DNA from 4 places in the Streptomyces sp. NEAU-174 genome. Region 4 is predicted to be linked to each of the others. Evidence: riboswitches for the same ligand, from Rfam matches in the RefSeq annotation. Region 4 holds a riboswitch; each other region holds the start of a gene.
What was found. Region 4 has a riboswitch for cyclic di-AMP ahead of tgmA (putative ATP-grasp-modified RiPP). Riboswitches for the same ligand answer to the same signal wherever they lie in the genome.

Region 1: linked by a shared signal. The riboswitch ahead of ACT2CW_RS33740 (M23 family metallopeptidase) and the one ahead of tgmA (putative ATP-grasp-modified RiPP) in region 4 are both predicted to bind cyclic di-AMP.
Region 2: linked by a shared signal. The riboswitch ahead of ACT2CW_RS00610 (C40 family peptidase) and the one ahead of tgmA (putative ATP-grasp-modified RiPP) in region 4 are both predicted to bind cyclic di-AMP.
Region 3: linked by a shared signal. The riboswitch ahead of ACT2CW_RS05110 (M23 family metallopeptidase) and the one ahead of tgmA (putative ATP-grasp-modified RiPP) in region 4 are both predicted to bind cyclic di-AMP.

The regions. Positions count from the first base shown of each region.
Region 1 is NZ_JBQTCE010000013.1:270,957-275,160, forward strand. Features, by position in the region: gene ACT2CW_RS33730 (HPr family phosphocarrier protein) at 1-117, shown strand, start outside; gene ACT2CW_RS33735 (GntR family transcriptional regulator) at 274-1,029, opposite strand; gene ACT2CW_RS33740 (M23 family metallopeptidase) at 1,311-2,105, opposite strand; cyclic di-AMP (ydaO/yuaA leader) riboswitch at 2,120-2,284, opposite strand; gene ACT2CW_RS33745 (M16 family metallopeptidase) at 2,569-3,951, opposite strand; gene ACT2CW_RS33750 (M16 family metallopeptidase) at 3,972-4,204, opposite strand, start outside.
Region 2 is NZ_JBQTCE010000001.1:140,287-144,490, reverse strand. Features, by position in the region: gene ACT2CW_RS00615 (L,D-transpeptidase) at 51-809, shown strand; gene ACT2CW_RS00610 (C40 family peptidase) at 915-2,087, opposite strand; cyclic di-AMP (ydaO/yuaA leader) riboswitch at 2,096-2,281, opposite strand; gene pcrA (DNA helicase PcrA) at 2,440-4,204, shown strand, end outside.
Region 3 is NZ_JBQTCE010000001.1:1,163,153-1,167,356, reverse strand. Features, by position in the region: gene ACT2CW_RS05115 (aldo/keto reductase) at 1-264, opposite strand, end outside; gene ACT2CW_RS05110 (M23 family metallopeptidase) at 380-1,618, opposite strand; cyclic di-AMP (ydaO/yuaA leader) riboswitch at 1,630-1,764, opposite strand; gene ACT2CW_RS05105 (PP2C family protein-serine/threonine phosphatase) at 2,086-3,486, opposite strand; gene ACT2CW_RS05100 (DUF6227 family protein) at 3,711-4,204, opposite strand, start outside.
Region 4 is NZ_JBQTCE010000003.1:302,268-306,471, forward strand. Features, by position in the region: gene ACT2CW_RS10670 (ABC transporter substrate-binding protein) at 1-578, shown strand, start outside; gene ACT2CW_RS10675 (carbohydrate ABC transporter permease) at 592-1,509, shown strand; cyclic di-AMP (ydaO/yuaA leader) riboswitch at 1,759-1,915, shown strand; gene tgmA (putative ATP-grasp-modified RiPP) at 2,256-2,447, shown strand; gene tgmB (ATP-grasp ribosomal peptide maturase) at 2,456-3,394, shown strand; gene ACT2CW_RS10690 (glycosyl hydrolase) at 3,793-4,185, shown strand; gene ACT2CW_RS10695 (DedA family protein) at 4,152-4,204, opposite strand, start outside.

The DNA.
Region 1 (4,204 bases), on a different contig from region 4:
GCGCAGGGCGGCGAGGAGGTCGTCCTCGCTTCCGACGCGGACGACGCCGAGGTGGCGCTCGACCGTCTGGCGAAGCTGGTGGCGGAGGGGCTCGAGGAGCTTCCCGAGACCGTCTGACCCCGGGCGAGCCCTGCCTGGAATTCCCTGGTGATTCCCGGAGTGATTTCAGGGATTCGGCACGGCGGGGCCGCGGTGGCCGTAATGGTCACCGCAGCCCCGCCGTTTTCATGTTTCCGCGTACAGAATTCCCAAGAGTTGTATACGGGAGCTCTGTTAATTCCGGCCGCTCGCCGTGTTGACGGAATGTTTCGAAGTCCTCACCGGAATCGGGCGGCGCAGCCGGTATTCCGACAGCGCGCGCTCGGTGTGCGCGGTGGCGAGCGCCCGCGCGCGGTCGGCGTCGCCGCGCGCCACCGCGTCCACCAGCGCGCCGTGCTCCGCCCAGGACTCCATGGCCCGCGCGGCCGGGTCGGGGCGCACGGCGCCCTCGGGGGGCGCGGGCCGCGGGCCGGGAGCGGCCGCGTACACCCACGCGGTCTTACGGCGCAGCTGGACGAGCAGCGCGGCCAGGCTCGGGCTGCCGGACGCCTGGGCGAGCGTCTCGTGGAACCAGTCGCCCAGCGGCCGCAGTTCGCCGAGCTGACCGCCCTGGGCCCGCTCCCGGCCGAGCCGGACCAGTCCGCGCAGCACCTTCAGATGGGCCTCGGTGCGGCGCTGTGCGGCCCGTGCGGCGCCCAGCGGCTCCAGCAGCGCGCGGATGTCCAGCAGATCGGCCGCCTCGCGCTCGGAGGGCTGGGCGACGCAGGCCCCCGCGTGCCGCCGGGTGGTCACAAAGCCCTCGGACTCCAGGGTGCGCAGGGCCTCGCGGACCGGCACCCGGGAGACGCCGTAGCGCCGGGCGAGCAGTTCCTCGGTGAGGCGGCTGCCGGGCTGATACGCACCGGAGACGATGTCGTCGCGAATCGCCGCGCAGATCGCGTGTGCCGAAATCCGGCGACCGCCCTGGACCGCGTTCGTATCCCCGCTCATTTACGGTCCCGCATTGTCGAACCTCCGCCTTAACGCCCGCGAAACTAACCATGGAACGCGCGTTGACAGACTCTATTCCACGCGGCCGCCATTTCCGATGGCGGGAAGCATTTCATGGATATTTTTTGGTCAGCCGGGCGGTGGCACGCCGAAGGCCCCGTCCGGCGGACGGGGCCTTCTCGGAAGTCTCACGGGGTCTCGGAATCCCGGGATCCCGGGATCGTGGGACCCGCGCGGCGTTCGCGCCGGACGCGCGACGGGTCAGACGTTGACGCCGTGCGTCAGACGTTGACGCCGTGGTTACGCAGGTACGACAGCGGGTCCATGTCCGAGCCGTAGTCCGGGCTGGTGCGGGCCTCGAAGTGCAGATGCGGTCCGGTGACGTTCCCGGTGGCGCCCGACAGGCCGATCTGCTGGCCGGGGGTGACCTTCTGGCCGACCGAGACGCTGATCGACGACAGGTGGCCGTACTGGGTGTACGTGCCGTCGTTCATCTTGATGACGACATTGTTGCCGTAGGAGCCGCCCCAGCCCGCCTCGACGATCTCGCCCATGCCCACGGAGTGCACCGTGGTGCCGGTGGAGGCGTGGAAGTCGATACCGGTGTGGGTGCCGGAGGACCACAGCCCGCTGGACGCCTGGTAGCCGGTGGAGACGTAGGAGCCGCTGATCGGCGACACGAAGGTGTTGAGGCGCTTGCGCTCGGCCTCGCGCGCCGCGCGCTCCTTGGCCTCGCGCTCGGCCTTGGCCTTCTTCGCCGCGGCCTCCGCCTTCCTGGCGGCCTCCTGGCGGGCGATCGCCTCTGCCTTGGCCTTGGCGGCGGCCTGCTCGGCGGCGGTCTCCTGGGACTGCGCCTGGGCCTCGATGTGGTCCGCGATCCCGTCGCCGATCACGATCGCCTGGGTCAGACCGGTCTGCTGGGGATCGGGGGCCCCGTCGGCCGCGAACGCCTGTCCGGTGATCCCGGCGACCACACCCGAGGCGACGGTCGTGATGCCCACGACGTTGGCGCTCGTGCGGATGTTGACCTTGGTGGTGCGGCGGTGCTTCCCGGTGGCAGTGCGGGTGGACGCCATACTGAGGCGCACTCCTTTCCTTCCTTCTCGCCTACCGGGTTAGCTGACGGGTTCGGAGCAGGAAGGTCTCCTACGGACCCCTCCCCCGGCCGGGGAAGGCGCCCGATTCACCCCTGGGGACGTGTTGGGTCCCCGGCTCCCCTGGCTTGCGCCGTACGGGGACTCGGCGATGACTGTCCGGTGCCGCGGGTGCGGCGGGTCGCTGGCGAACAGCCGGACTGACGCTAAACGGGCTCGCTTTCGATCACCAAACGGTTCCGGTTTTTTGTTGCTCTCCCCACAAACCAAACAAGCAGTCAATCCTATAAATCGGGCATGTCGGATGGACTCCGGCGCCCTTCCGGGGCCGGGGTCCCTCCGCCGCCGGCTCATGGACCGGAGGCCCACCGGACCGTCCGCGGGACCGTCAGCGAGTCGGCCGGACCGGTGGTTCAGCGCACGGATCCGGCCAACTCTCCCCGCCTCAGTTGGAGATGACGCTGACCTCGCCGATGCCCAGCGCCCGGACCGGCTCCTCGATCGCCGAGGCGTCCCCGACCAGCACCGTGACCAGCCGGTCCGCCGGGAAGGCGCTCACCACCGCGGCGGTGGCCTCCACCGTGCCGGTCTCCGCCAGCCGGGCGTACAACTGCGCCTGGAAGTCGTCCGGAAGATGCTGCTCGACCTGGTCCGCGAGGGTGTTCGCGACGGACGCCGCCGTCTCGTACTTCAGCGGGGCGACGCCCACCAGGTTCTGCACCGCGACATCGCGCTCGTCGTCGGTCAGCCCCTGCTCCTTCAGCGTGCGCAGCACCTTCCAGAGGTCGTCCAGCGCGGGGCCGGTGACCTCGGTGGCCACCGAGCCGCTGATCGCCAGCATCGAGGCGCCCGAGGAGCCGCCCGTGGGCGACGGGGGCCCGGAGCGCAGCACCTGGCCGAAGGCGCGCACCCCGTAGGTGTAGCCCTTCTCCTCGCGCAGCACGCGGTCGAGGCGGGAGGTGAGGGTGCCGCCCAGGCAGTACGTGCCGAGCACCTGCGCGGGCCAGACCCGGTCGTGGCGGTCGGCGCCCACGCGCCCGATGAGCAGCTGGGTCTGCACCGCGCCCGGCCGGTCGACGATCACCACACGGCCGGTGTCGTCCGCGACGATCGGCGGAGCCGTGCGCGGCGCGCCCGCCCCGCCCGTCCAGGCGCCGAGGGTGTCCGCGAGCGCCCGGTCCAGGTCGACGCCGCCGAGGTCGCCCACGATGACGGCGGTGGCGGTGGAGGGGCGGATATGTGCCTCGTAGAAGGCCCGCACGGCCGCGGCGTCGATGCCCTCGATGGTCTCCTGGGTGCCCTGGCGCGGCCGGGACATCCGCGACTCGGCCGGGAAGAGCTCCGCGGAGAGGGCCATCGAGGCGCGGCGGGCCGGGTTGGCCAGCTCATGGGGGATCTCGTCCAGCCGGTTGCGCACCAGCCGCTCGACCTCGCCGTCCGGGAAGGCGGGGGCGCGCAGCGCGTCGGCCACCAGACCGAGCGCCTTGGGCAGCCGGGAGACCGGGACCTCCAGGGAGACGCGGACGCCGGCGTGGTCGGCGTGGGCGTCCAGCGTGGCGCCGCAGCGCTCGAGCTCGGCGGCGAACTCCTCGGCGTCGTGCTTGTCGGTGCCCTCCGACAGGGCGCGCGCCATGATCGTGGCGACGCCTTCGAGCCCGGCCGGCTCGGCGTCCAGCGGCGCCTCCAGGTTGATCTCCACGGCGACGACCTGCTGGCCGGGGCGGTGGCAGCGCAGCACGGTGAGGCCGTTGGGCAGCTCACCGCGCTCGGGGGCGGGGAACGCCCACGGCCTGGGGGCGCCGCCCTTGGGCTGCGGGTGGAAGGTCATGGTCGCGGTGACGGCGTCGCTCACTGGGCCGCCTCCCCTTCTGCGTCGGTCTCGGCGGCTTCGGCGGTGTCGGCTGCGTCCTCGGCGCCCTGGACGGGCTCGTAGACCAGCACGGCGCGGTTGTCGGGGCGCAGCCGCGCCGCGGCCACGGCCCGCACCTCCTCGGGGCTGATGTCGAGCACCCGCTCCACGGCGGTCAGCGCCAGCTGCGGGTCGCCGAAGAGCACCGCGTAACGGCAGAGCTCGTCGGCCC
Region 2 (4,204 bases), on a different contig from region 4:
GCTGTCTTAGTAAAGAGCGAGGCAGTCGAGAGGAGTGGCCAATGGGGGTATTGGGGGCAGTCAGAAGTCATGGGCGGCGCGTGGGCGTCGCGCTGGGGCTGGCGGGGATGGTGGTGCCGCTCGCGGTGGCCGTCGCCGGTCCGGCGCAGGCTCAGGCGCGGCCGCTGGGCCGGTCGGCCGGCACGGTGACACCGGTGAGCATGGCCGCGTCGTCGTGCACGACCACCGCGGGGCCGTATCAGCGGCAGGCCGAGCGCTTCCTGGGCCGTCCGGTGGACGGGCGGCAGTCGCGAGCGGACTGTCTCGCGATCCAGAAGTTCCAGATCGACCACGGCATCAGTCCGACGATCGGCTACGCGGGCCCGATCACCTCGGGTGTGATGAACCTCATCAGCGCCCAGAAGGCCGCCGGGCACAACCCGAACGCGGCGCGGAAGTGCCCGACCAACAAGGGCCGGATCGCCTGCGTCGACCTCACCCGCCAGCTGAGCTGGGTCCAGGACGGCTCCCGGCTGGTCTACGGACCGGTGCCGGTGCGGTCCGGGCGGGACGGCTTCGAGACCCGCACCGGGCTGAAGAGGGTCTACTGGCGGAACATCAACCACTGGTCGACGCTCTACAAGGTCGCCATGCCCTACAGCCAGTTCTTCGACGGCGGCCAGGCGTTTCATTCGATCGACGGCAGCGTATGGTCGCCGCCCGGCTCCCACGGCTGCGTCAACATGCGTAAGGGCGACGCCAAGAAGTACTGGAGCCTGCTGAAGAACGGCGACGACGTGTACGTCTACGGGCGCAAGCCCGGCACCTGAGGCGCTGGCGGCGCCGCTGAAGCGCTGACGGCGCCGCCGAGCCGATGACGATGCCGCTGCCCGGGGTCCCGGCCCCGGGCAGCGGCATCGTCGGGATCAGGGGGCCTACGAGGGCCGTACGCTCCCGTAGATCGGCATCTCCGTGATCGGCGCCTTCTTCACCACATCGCCCGGCTTCGGCGCGTGGATCATCATCCCGTCGCCGATGTAGAGGCCGACATGGCTGATGTCGTCGTAGAAGAAGACGAGATCGCCCGGCTGGAGCTGCGACGTCGAGACCCGCGTACCGGCCTTCACCTGGTCCCAGGTGGTGCGCGGCAGCGAGATCCCGGCCGACTTCCAGGCCGCCTGCGTCAGCCCCGAGCAGTCGAAGGAGCTGGGCCCGGTGGCGCCCCAGACGTACGGCTTGCCGAGCTGCGCCTTGGCGAAGGCAATGGCCTGGGCCGCCTTGGAGCTGCCTGCCGGGGCCGAGGGGGTGGAGGGCGCCGTCGAACCGGAGCCACCCGCGTTCTGCTGCTCCTGCTCCTGCTGCTTCTTGCGCGCGGCCGCCTCCTGCCGCTGCTTCTCGGCCAGCTCGGCGGCCTTACGGCGGGCCTCCTCCGCCTTCTTCTTCTCGATCGCCGCCAGCCGCGCCTTCTCCTTGGCGGTCAGATTCGCCAGCAGCCGCCGCGCCTCGGTCAGCTTGTCCTGGACGGTCTTCTTCTGGACCTTCAGCTGCTTCTGGGACGCGGTCAGCGAGGCGAGGCTCTCGCTGGCCTTGCCGCGCTCCTTGGCGGCCTTCACCCGCTGCTTCTGGAAGTCGTCGACGGCCTGCTTCTGCCGGCCGGTCATCCGGTCCATCAGATGCGACTGGTCGAAGACGTCCTGCGGATCGTTGGAGAACAGCAGGGTCGCGGCGGAGCGGGCCATTCCGCCGTCGCGGTACTGGGCGGCGGCGTAGTTGCCGAGCATGCGCCGCGCCTCGTTGAGCTTCTCGGTGCGCTGGGCGACGGAGTCCAGCAGCTTGTCGACCTTGGCCCGCTGCTGGTCGGTGCGCTCCTTGGCGGCGTTGTAGCGCTGGGTGGCGGTCTCCGCCTGGTGGTACAGGGTGTCGACCTTCTCCTTCACCTGCTCGATCGACTGGGCGGCCGGCTTGGGGTCGGTGGGCGCGGCGTTGGCCGACTGGGAGAGGAGGGTGACGGATGCGAGGGCGGCCGTGGTGAACCCGACGGCCGTACGGCGGCTGTGACCGGTGAGCGGGGCGGGTATTCGGCTCCGCGGCTTGCGGTGCGACGCCAAGGGAGGCGACTCCTTCCGTGGACCGCCTACCGGGTTAGCTGTCGGGTTCGGGCGGTACGGAAGGCTGCCCTACGGCCGTGTCCGGGCGGCACTGTCCGTGCCGCACCGTTTCGGGCCGATTCACCCCGGTGTTGCGTTGTTGGGTCCCCGGCTCCGGGCGCCTCACGGCGTACCGGACTCGGCGGAGGCAGCCCGTGCCGACGTGGTTCGCCGACGGATCTTCCGGGCCGCCTGACGCAGGACGGTAGCCAACACGTGGGGCTCCTGTGAAGACTGGTGACCGTTTTGCCCGAAACCGTTTCGTGATGTTCGGACGTCGGCTGTCAGTGGGGCGGCCTAGACTCGGGGAGCGATGAGCAGCCTCTTTGACGACAGCTTCCTGGCGGACCTCGGGCCTCCTTCGGACGAGGAGCGGCCACCGCCGCCCGAGGAATCGGCACACCCTGGTCACGGCGGTGCCGAGGACGTGCCGCATCACCTCTTCAGCGGCGATTTCGACGCGCCCGTGCCCCGGGAGGCCCACTACCGGGACGGCGCGGCCCGGCCCGTCGTGGACCCGTCCGCCCTGCTCGAGGGGTTGAACGAGCAGCAGCGGGCCGCCGTGGAGCACACCGGCTCGCCGCTGCTGATCGTCGCGGGCGCCGGCTCCGGCAAGACCCGGGTGCTCACCCACCGCATCGCCTATCTGCTCGGCGCCCGCTCCACCCACCCCGGCCAGATCCTCGCCATCACCTTCACCAACAAGGCGGCGGGCGAGATGAAGGAGCGCGTCGAGGAGCTCGTCGGCCCCCGGGCCAACGCCATGTGGGTGTCCACCTTCCACAGCGCCTGTGTCCGCATCCTGCGCCGGGAGTCGAAGAAGCTGGGCTTCACCTCGTCGTTCTCGATCTACGACGCGGCCGACTCCAAGCGACTGATGGCGCTGGTCTGCCGGGATCTGGATCTCGACCCCAAGCGGTTCCCGCCGAAGTCCTTCAGCGCCAAGATCTCCAACCTCAAGAACGAGCTGATCGACGAGGAGACCTTCGCCGGGCAGGCGGCAGACGGTTTTGAGAAGACGCTGGCCGAGGCGTATGTGATGTACCAGGCGCGGCTGCGCGAGGCCAACGCGCTGGACTTCGACGACATCATCATGACCACGGTCAATCTGCTCCAGGCGTTCCCGGACGTCGCCGAGCACTACCGCCGCCGCTTCCGGCACGTCCTGGTGGACGAGTACCAGGACACCAACCACGCGCAGTACACACTCGTGCGCGAGCTGGTGGGCACCGACACCGAGGAGACCACGGCCGCCGAGCTGTGCGTGGTGGGCGACGCCGACCAGTCGATCTACGCCTTCCGGGGCGCCACGATCCGTAACATCCTCCAGTTCGAGGAGGACTACCCCACCGCGCGGACGATCCTCCTCGAGCAGAACTACCGCTCCACCCAGACCATCCTGAGCGCGGCCAACGCGGTCATCGAGCGCAATGAGAACCGCCGCCCGAAGAACCTGTGGACGGACGCCGGCGCCGGGACCGAGATCACCGGCTATGTGGCCGACACCGAGCACGACGAGGCCCAGTTCGTCGCCGACGAGATCGACCGGCTGACCGACGCGGGCGACGCCAAGGCCGGGGACGTGGCGGTCTTCTACCGCACCAACGCCCAGTCCCGTGTCTTCGAAGAGGTCTTCATCCGCGTCGGGCTGCCGTACAAGGTCGTCGGCGGCGTGCGCTTCTACGAGCGCAAGGAGGTCCGGGACGTCCTCGCCTATCTGCGGGTGCTGGCCAACCCCGAGGACTCCGTCCCGCTGCGCCGGATCCTGAACGTGCCCAAGCGCGGCATCGGCGAGCGCGCGGAAGCCATGATCGACGCGCTGTCGCTGCGCGAGAAGATCACCTTCCCGCAGGCGCTGCGCCGGGTCGACGAGGCGTACGGCATGGCGGCCCGCTCGGCCAACGCCGTCAAGCGGTTCAACACGCTCATGGAGGAGCTGCACACCATCGTGGAGTCCGGGGCGGGCCCGGCCACCGTCCTGGAGGCGGTGCTGGAGCGCACCGGCTATCTGGCCGAGCTCCAGGCGTCCACCGATCCGCAGGACGAGACCCGGATCGAGAACCTCCAGGAGCTCGCCG
Region 3 (4,204 bases), on a different contig from region 4:
CACCTTGGTGGCGAGGACGATGTCGGAGCGGTTGCCGCGGGAGGCGAACCAGTTGCCGAGGATGGTCTCGGACTCGCCGCCCTCGTTGCCCGGTACCCAGGCGGAGTAGACATCGGCGGTGTCGATGAAGTTGCCGCCCGCCGCCACGTAGGCGTCGAGCACCCGGAAGGACTCGGCCTCGTTCGCGGTCCAGCCGAAGACGTTCCCGCCGAGGGAGAGCGGGAAGACGGACAGGTCACCGATCTTCTGTGTGTTGTCAGCCATACGTCTCTACAACGGTTGGCCGGGCGGGGTTGTTCCGGCCCCGGCCCCATCGATCGGCACCTGAACCGGCGGCCCTGGCGTCAAGGGGGGAGAGAGCGCCAGGGCCGCCGGGGTATCAGGGGTTCAGCCCGTGCTGGCGCAGCCAGGGCATCGGGTCGATCGGCGAGCCGCCGCCCGGCCGGACCTCGAGGTGGAGGTGCGGGCCGGTCACATTGCCGGTGGCGCCGACACGGGCGATGACATCGCCCGTCGACACCTTGCCGGAGGTGACCACCATCGAGGACAGGTGGCAGAACCAGAGCTCGGTGCCGTCGCTCATGGTCAGCACGATGCGGTAGCCGTACGAACCGGCCCAGCCCGCCTGGGTGATGGTGCCGCCGTGCACCGCCTTGACCGGGGTGCCGGTCGGGGCGGCGAAGTCCTGGCCCGTGTGGTTGGCCGACCATATGTCGCCCGCCTGGCCGAAGCTGGCGGTCAGGGTGTACGAGGCGACGGGGAGGGTGTACTGGGCGGCGAGCCTGGCCTGGCGCTCGGCCGCGGCCTTCTTCTCGGCCGCCTCCTTCGCCCGCTGCTCGGCGGCCCGCTTCTCCGCCTCGGCCTTGGCCTTCCGCTTGGCGGCCGCCTCCGCGGCCTGGTCGGCCGCCTTGTCCGCGGCGGCCCTGGCCTCCTTGGCGGCGGCCTGCGCCGCGGCGGTGCGGCTGTCCTCGTCCGCCGCGTTCTGCTGGTTCTCGGCCTGCTGGAGGATGCGGGCGCGGAGCGCCTCGCCCGCGTCGGTGGTGCCGCGCTGCTCGTCCTCGCTGGTCAGACCGGCCTGGGAGAGCGGGGCTGCGGCGGTCTGCGCGCCGCTGCTGTCGTCCGACGCCCAGGAGCCGATGCCCGGCAGGTCCTTGGCGGCGGGCAGGCTGGCCTTGACCTGATCGGCGACATGGCCGAGGTCCGGCATGGATATGGGGAGCTGGGGACGGTCCTTGGCGCTGGCCATACCGCCCGCACCGACCGCCGCGATCACGCCGACCCCGAGGACGGCGCCGCTGCGCGCCATGGTTCCGCCGCGCTGCTTGGCCACGCGGTGCCGGCCGCGTACGGGAGCGATGGACTCCTCGGTGGGGTTCCACTCCTCCCAGGTCTCGGCCTCGAATCCGGCACCCGGGCCCTCGGAGGCGCCCTCATCCGCGTAGCGGTCGTCGGGGGCGAAACCGTATGGGTCGTATGAGTCGTCGGGGGCGAATCGGCCGTCCCCTGAGCTCATCCCGCCACCGGCGTCGAAGCCGGGGCCGTAGGCGGTGGCGGTCCCCAAACCGCCTCCCCGTGTGCGATACGGGGCCTCGGCCAGGACAGACCTGTTGGACGCCACGGAGGCGCACTCCTTTCCTTCCCTCTCGCCTACCGGGTTAGCTGACGGGTTCGGAGCAGGAAGGTCTCCTACGGGTCAGGTTCGACCCGATTCACCCCAAGGTGTTGGTTCCCCGGTTCCCTTGGTGCTGCTGGTGGTGCGGTACTGCCGCTGTGCGTACGGGATTCGGCGACGGCGCACGGTGCCGCCCTTGCGACGGTTGTGACGACCGCGCTGCGTTATCGAACGTTAATAGAGAGCGCGATGTGATTCCAAGCTGTTCCGAGGAATCCGCGCACCTTTGGCATGAACTTAGCGCTCAAGGAGGGACAGATGGGGGCGAGTCGACGCGCGGGGCAAGAGTTGGCAAAACCGCATACGGATCGATCGTGCATCAATTGTTATGCGGAGGGAGCTCGGTCGGTTACGCAGGGTGTGCGGTGCGGTGCGCCGGGGTACGGTGCGCCGGGGTACGGTTGGCCGGTCGGCTAGGAGGGCGTGGGGTTCGGCCTGTTATCGCCCCCACCGGGGCCCCCACCGCTCTCTCGCCCGTTGTCCCGCCTGTTGTCCCCGTTGTCCCGTCCATTGCCGCGGGCCCGCGTCCGACGGACCGCCAGCAGCGCCATGTCGTCCGACGTCCCGCCACCCGTATGGCGCTCGACATCGGCCACCAACACGTCCAGCAGCTCCTGCGGACCGGCGAAGCGGCGGCCGCGCAGCCGCTCCTCCGGGTCATAGAACTCGCCATGGCGGTCCCGGGCCTCCGTGACCCCGTCCGTGAACAGCAGCAGCGTCTCGCCCTCCGCGAACGCCAGCTCCATCACCCGGTCCGGCCAACCCGCCAACTCCCCCATCCCCACCGGCAGCGCCGACGCCTCCGGCTCCAGGGCGCGCACCGCGCCGCCCTCCTCCAGGAGCAGCGGCGCCGGATGGCCGCGGTTGATCAGCCGCAGGGTGGAGCCGCCACGGGGAATTTCGGCCACCACGGCCGTCGTGAACCCCTCGGCCACCTCCAGGTCGGCCCGCCGGGCACCCTCGCGCTGCAACGCCCGCTCCAGGCGGCCCACGAGCGCCTCCAGGGTCGTCTCCTGCTCCGCGGCCTCCCGGAAGCAGCCCAGGAGGATCGCCACGACCTCCACGGCCCCCAGCCCCTTGCCGCGTACGTCCCCGACGGTCAGCCGTACGCCGTGCGGGGTGTCCTGGACCGCGTACAGATCACCGCCGATCGCCGCGTACTTCTCCGCCGGTACGTAGCGCGCGGCGATCTCCAGCCCGGCGAGCCGGGCGGGCGGCGCGGGCAGGACGGCGCGCTGGGCCGCCTCCGCGACACCGCGCGCCGAGGCGAGCCGGTGGTGGCTGCGGCGTACGACGCGGTTGATCACCACCGCCAGCACGGTCACGGTCGCCACCGTGATGATCTCGGTGGCCGCCTGGGTCGGGTCCCTGACCCCGTGCAACTCCGCCAGCAGACAGGTGGTGAGGACGGCGACGACGGCCGTGCCGATGGTCTGACGCAACGGTAAGAGCGCCGCGGCGACCAAAGGGGCGGCGGCGAAGAACGGCGAGGCGGTGTAGCCGGGCGGGGCGGCCAGGTCGAAGGCGATGCCGCCGAGGACGAGGACGGCGGGGACCCAGCGGGCCATACGGCGGCCCGGGGGCTCCTTACCGTTCTCATCGGCCGGAGCGGGCCCCGCGGTGGGCCCGGCGGACGCGTCGGTGGCGGCACCCGCCGCGGCACCGGCCGCGGCACCGATGTCGATGAGCGTACGGACGCGGGTGGTGGGGCGGCGGCGGGCGAGCGGGCGGGTCAGCCGGGGCCAGGCCGTACGCCGCTCCGTAACGCCCTCCGTACGGGCGCCCGTACGAGCCCTGCTCCCTCGCACCCGCACCGGCTTCTCTCGCTTCCCTGGTCCGCGTCCCGCCGCCGTCACGGCGTCCCGCCGCCGTCACAGCGTTACGGCGGCATCGTCGTCACGGGGTCACCGTCGTCACCAGGCTTCCGGCTGACGGGCCGCCAGGCGAGCCGGTGTCGGCCAAGCGGGTGCTCGGTGGGTGGGATGGGAAGGATGGGGATGGGAAGGGTGGGGATGGGAAGCGTCAGATACCGCGCACGTCAGAGGTCGACGCCCAGCGCGCGGGCGTGGCGGTCCGCCGCGAGCTCCGCCGAGACCTCGTCGAGGTACACCTCGCACACCAGCCGGCCGTCCCGGGTCAGGTTGTGCTCCAGCTCCCACAGCACGATCTCGTCCCCTCCGGCGAGGAGGAAGGCGTGCTCATAGAAGCGGCACCAGGTCGCGTCGGGACCGCCGGAGCGGCGCCGGGGCTTCGGCGCGAGGGCGATGTCATGGGCGAACGCGGTGGCCAGCAGCCGCTCGGTGTCCTCGCCCGGGCGGTCGGGGTTCTCCGCGCGGCGCAGGACGCGACGGGCGTGGTCGGCCGAATTGTCGGCCACATACGCACGGGAGTTCTCCACCGGCTCGGCCGTGTGCAGCAGCTGGTCCGGGAGCCACAGCGGTAACCCGTCGAGCTCCTCCCAGCGGGCGCCGCCGAGGCGCTCGTGGACGCGGCGCTCGGCCAGCGTCAGGGCGTCCTCGTCCGCGTAGAGCT
Region 4 (4,204 bases):
CCCTCGACCCCAACGTCGGCACCACCGTCTACAGCGAATGGCTGCCCAAGGGCGAGCTGGCCATCGCCCTCGACGGCTCCTGGCTCGGCCAGAACTGGCTGAAGACCGGCGGCAAGCCGTGGCCCGAGTGGTCCAAGACCCTCGGCCAGGCCCCGATGCCCACGCAGCACGGCCAGGCGCCCGGCAAGGTCAGCATGTCCGGCGGCTGGACGTGGGCGATCACCGCGAAGTCCAAGAACCCCGATCTGGCCTGGAAGTTCATCCAGCAGCTCCAGACCAAGGACAACGCGGTCACCTGGGACATCGTCGACGCGCAGATCGCGGTCCGCAAGGACGTCGCGCAGGACCCGAAGTACACCTCGTCCATGCCCGGGATCACCTTCTTCACGGGCCTGGTGAAGAACACCCACTACCGGCCCACCACCCCCGTCTATCCGCAGGTCTCCACGGCGATCGGCGAGGCGATGGAGGCGGCGACCACGGGTGACTCCTCACCGGAGAAGGCCGCGAAGTCCTACGACGACCAGCTGAAGTCCATCGCCGACGGCGCCACGGTGGCGGCGGGCGGCCAGGGCTGAGGGCCGCCCCCCGATGGCAACCGCGACCAAGGTGGCGGCGGCCCCGACGGAGACCCCGGCCCGGCCGGGCCCCCGTCGCGGCCGCCCCCTGCGCTGGCTCCCGCTCGCCCCCGCCACCGTCATGCTGCTGCTCTTCCTCGGTGGCCCGATCGCCTACTGCGTCTATATCGCCTTCACGAACATGCAGCTCACGGGCGCGTCCTCCACGGACTTCGTGGGCCTGGACAACTTCCAGCGCGCCTTCGGGGACGACGACTTCCGTAACGCGGTCGTCCTCACCCTCGTCTTCACCCTGCTCTCCTCCCTCGTCGGCCAGAACACCCTCGGCCTAGCCCTGGCCGCCCTGATGCAGCGCGCCTCCCGGCCGGTGCGCACGCTCACCGGCTCGATCGTCATCGCGGCCTGGGTCGTCCCCGAGATCGTGGCGGGCTTCCTGCTGTACGCGTTCTTCCGCCGCGAGGGCACGCTCAACGCGCTGCTGGACTGGCTGGGCCTGCCGTCCCAGAACTGGCTCTACACCCTGCCCATCCTCGCCGTCTCCTTCGCCAACGTCTGGCGCGGCACGGCCTTCTCGATGCTCGTCTACTCCGCCGCGCTGTCGGAGATCCCCAAGGAGATCACCGAGGCCGCGGAGGTCGACGGCGCCGGCGGCCTCGGCCGCTTCTGGCACATCACCCTGCCGATGATCCGCCGCTCCATCGGCACCAATCTGATGCTGAACACCCTCCAGACGCTGTCGGTGTTCGGCCTCATCTGGGCCATGACCCGAGGCGGCCCGGGAAACCGCAGCCAGACCCTCCCGGTCTTCATGTACGACCAGGCGTTCAACAAGTCCCTCATCGGCTACGGCACGGCGGTGGCCCTGCTGTTGCTGCTGGTGGGTGCGTTGTTCTCGGTGGTGTACCTGCGGCTGATGCGCGAGGAGGTCTGAGCTCCCCGCTCGGCGGGGCACACGCCGGGCGGAACGTGATTGCCGACACACAACACACACATCCGCGCCCCTGTTGTCAGGCATGTCACACTTATCCATCCCGAACGTGACCGCGCCAGGAGCGAGTTCGCTCATGCCCACTTGTGAAGACCTTGTGTTCGAACCGAGGTCCCTCTAGCGTGCTCGGCGTTCGAGAAGCGAACACCACGTTGCCGGGCCGCCGAATCCTGCCCACCGGCGCCGCGGCAGCACGTCATCACACCGTCGGGCAGGAGTGGGGGACCCACTTGCGCCGTGCGGACAACACGTACCGGACGGCTAGGGGTGAAGCCGTGGAAGCACACGGCCGGGTGAATCTCCAACCCGAACCCGACAGCTCACCTCGCAGGCGTTCCGGAGTACGGAGCCACCCTGATGTCTGTCGTCGGACAACACCGCTCCCCATGCCCTCAAAGCGCCGCCCAGCGCCTCCTCGGCCGCGCCTCCCCTGTCGGCGCACCCCTCGCGTTTCCGGTTTCTCCACGCAGTGAGTGAAGAAGGCCGCCGACTGGTGTGACCTCAGCCGTATACCGGGGTCACTCATCCACGTACGAGCACGCGGCCGGTGCTGAGCCCTGCCTCCTCGGTGTGCGCGTTTGACGGGGCGGGGTCGCTGCCGGCTTGGCGGGCTCGGAAGCCAGTGCGGCCGTCTGCCGCTCAGCCAGCTCGGAACCCGCCGTGCCTTCCGTCAAACAGGAGGAGACATGTTGAAACCCTTCGCGTTGGACTACGCCCGCCCTGCCGCGCCCCCGCCCATCGTGATCCCTTACGCCTATGACCCCAGACGGCAGTGGAACGTCCTGCCCGACGGCCGCCCGGCCACCAGCGACCGCGCCTTGCTGCTGGCCGCGAGCACCACCTGCTCCACGGCAGGTTCCAAAACCCACTTCGACGACTGACGGGTCCCATGACGGTCCTCATACTGACCTGTGCCGAGGACGTGACCGCGGACATGGTGGTGTCGGCCCTGGACGACCGGGGCGTCCCGGTCGTACGCCTGGACCCTGCCGACCTCCCCGGCCGGGTCAGCCTGTCAGCGGAGTACGTCCAGGGCGACTTCCACGGTCACCTGTCGACCGGTGACCGGGTGGTGAGCATGACCGGACCGCGCTCTATATGGGTACGCAGACCCGGTCGCCCGGCCGCGCAAGCCACCCATCAGGCCGAATGGCTCACGGCCGAGTCCGAACACGCCCTGTACGGAACTCTGCACGCAACGGGCACGCGCTGGATGAATCACCCGGTCGCGGCCCAGCAGGCCCGCCGCAAACCCTGGCAGCTGCGTGTCGCCCACCACAGCGGCTTCGCGGTGCCCCCCACGCTGATCACCAGCTTCCCGCAGATCGCACGCGACTTCGCCGCCCGGTACCGGGATCTCGTCGTGAAGTCGATTTCGGGAGCACACCCCAGTGACCCACCGATGGCACTTCCCACCAGTCGTGTCGAGCCGGATGCCGACTTCGCAGGGGTGACAGCCGGCCCCACCCTTCTTCAACAGCGCGTACCCAAGCGTGCGGACATCCGGCTGACCTGTGTCGGAGACGAGTTGTTCGCCGCCCGGAAGTTGTCCGACCCCAAGGAGGTGGACGGGCGCTTCACCGACAACGGCGCCCTCTGGTCCCCGGCCCGCATACCTGACCGCATCGCGGGGGCCGTCCGTGCCTACGTGTCTCTCGCCCAACTCGCCTACGGCGCTTTCGATTTCGCCGAGGACGGTGACGGCACCTGGTGGTTCCTCGAGTGCAACCAGGGCGGGCAGTTCGGCTTCATCGAGCTGGAGACCGGCCAGCCCATCGCCGAGGCCGTCGCGGCCTGGTTGGCCAGTCGATCCACCCCTCCTCGGTAACGGCGGCCCGGAAGACCGCCCAGGCGGCAGGCGTGCAACGGATGGCCGGGCCGCTGGAGTGAGGGACCCGGCCGGGTCTCCGGGGGCGGCTCCCACGGCGGTGGTGGCGGGCCCTTCCCTCCGCACGCTCCGGTGCCCGACTCCCGGCTCATGTCCCTGTCTGTGGTCACACCCTCAGCTGTCCGCGGGGACGGCCGCGTTCCCAGAGCCGGAGGGCTTGGATTCGACGAACCTCCCCGTGCGCCCCGTCCGGCGGTCGTAGACGAACGCAAGGAGAGACGTCAACTGCTACTTCAGGCCATATCTGGCCGTACCGGTTGGGACCGGTCCCAACCGGCTCGCGATATACCCCGAACGTCGCCGAACGAGCGATTCACACAACCGGAAGGACACCAGACATGGGTACGCGCAACGCCCTCCTCGGGACCATCGCCGCAGCAGGGCTCACCGGAGCCATGCTCACCGCGGTGACTGCGGCTCCGGCTCAGGCCGCCGAAGGCTGCAACACCAACAACGCCAGGACGGTCGCGTCCGCCTCGACCCACTCCCGCGGCATCGAGCTGCGGTACAACGGGACATGCGCATGGGGCAGGATCTTCGGCTCCCCGGGTGACCTGGTGTGGGTGGACCGCAGCTACGACGGCGGCCGAACCTGGAGCCAGCTCAGCGTCACCAAGATCAACACCGGTGGTAGCAACCACACCGACGCGTTCAACAACAAGGGCAATCTCATGCGGGCCTGTGGCAAGGCCGGCAACTATCCGGATGTCGCCTGCACCATCTGGTGGTGACCCGGATCCCTCTCCCTGG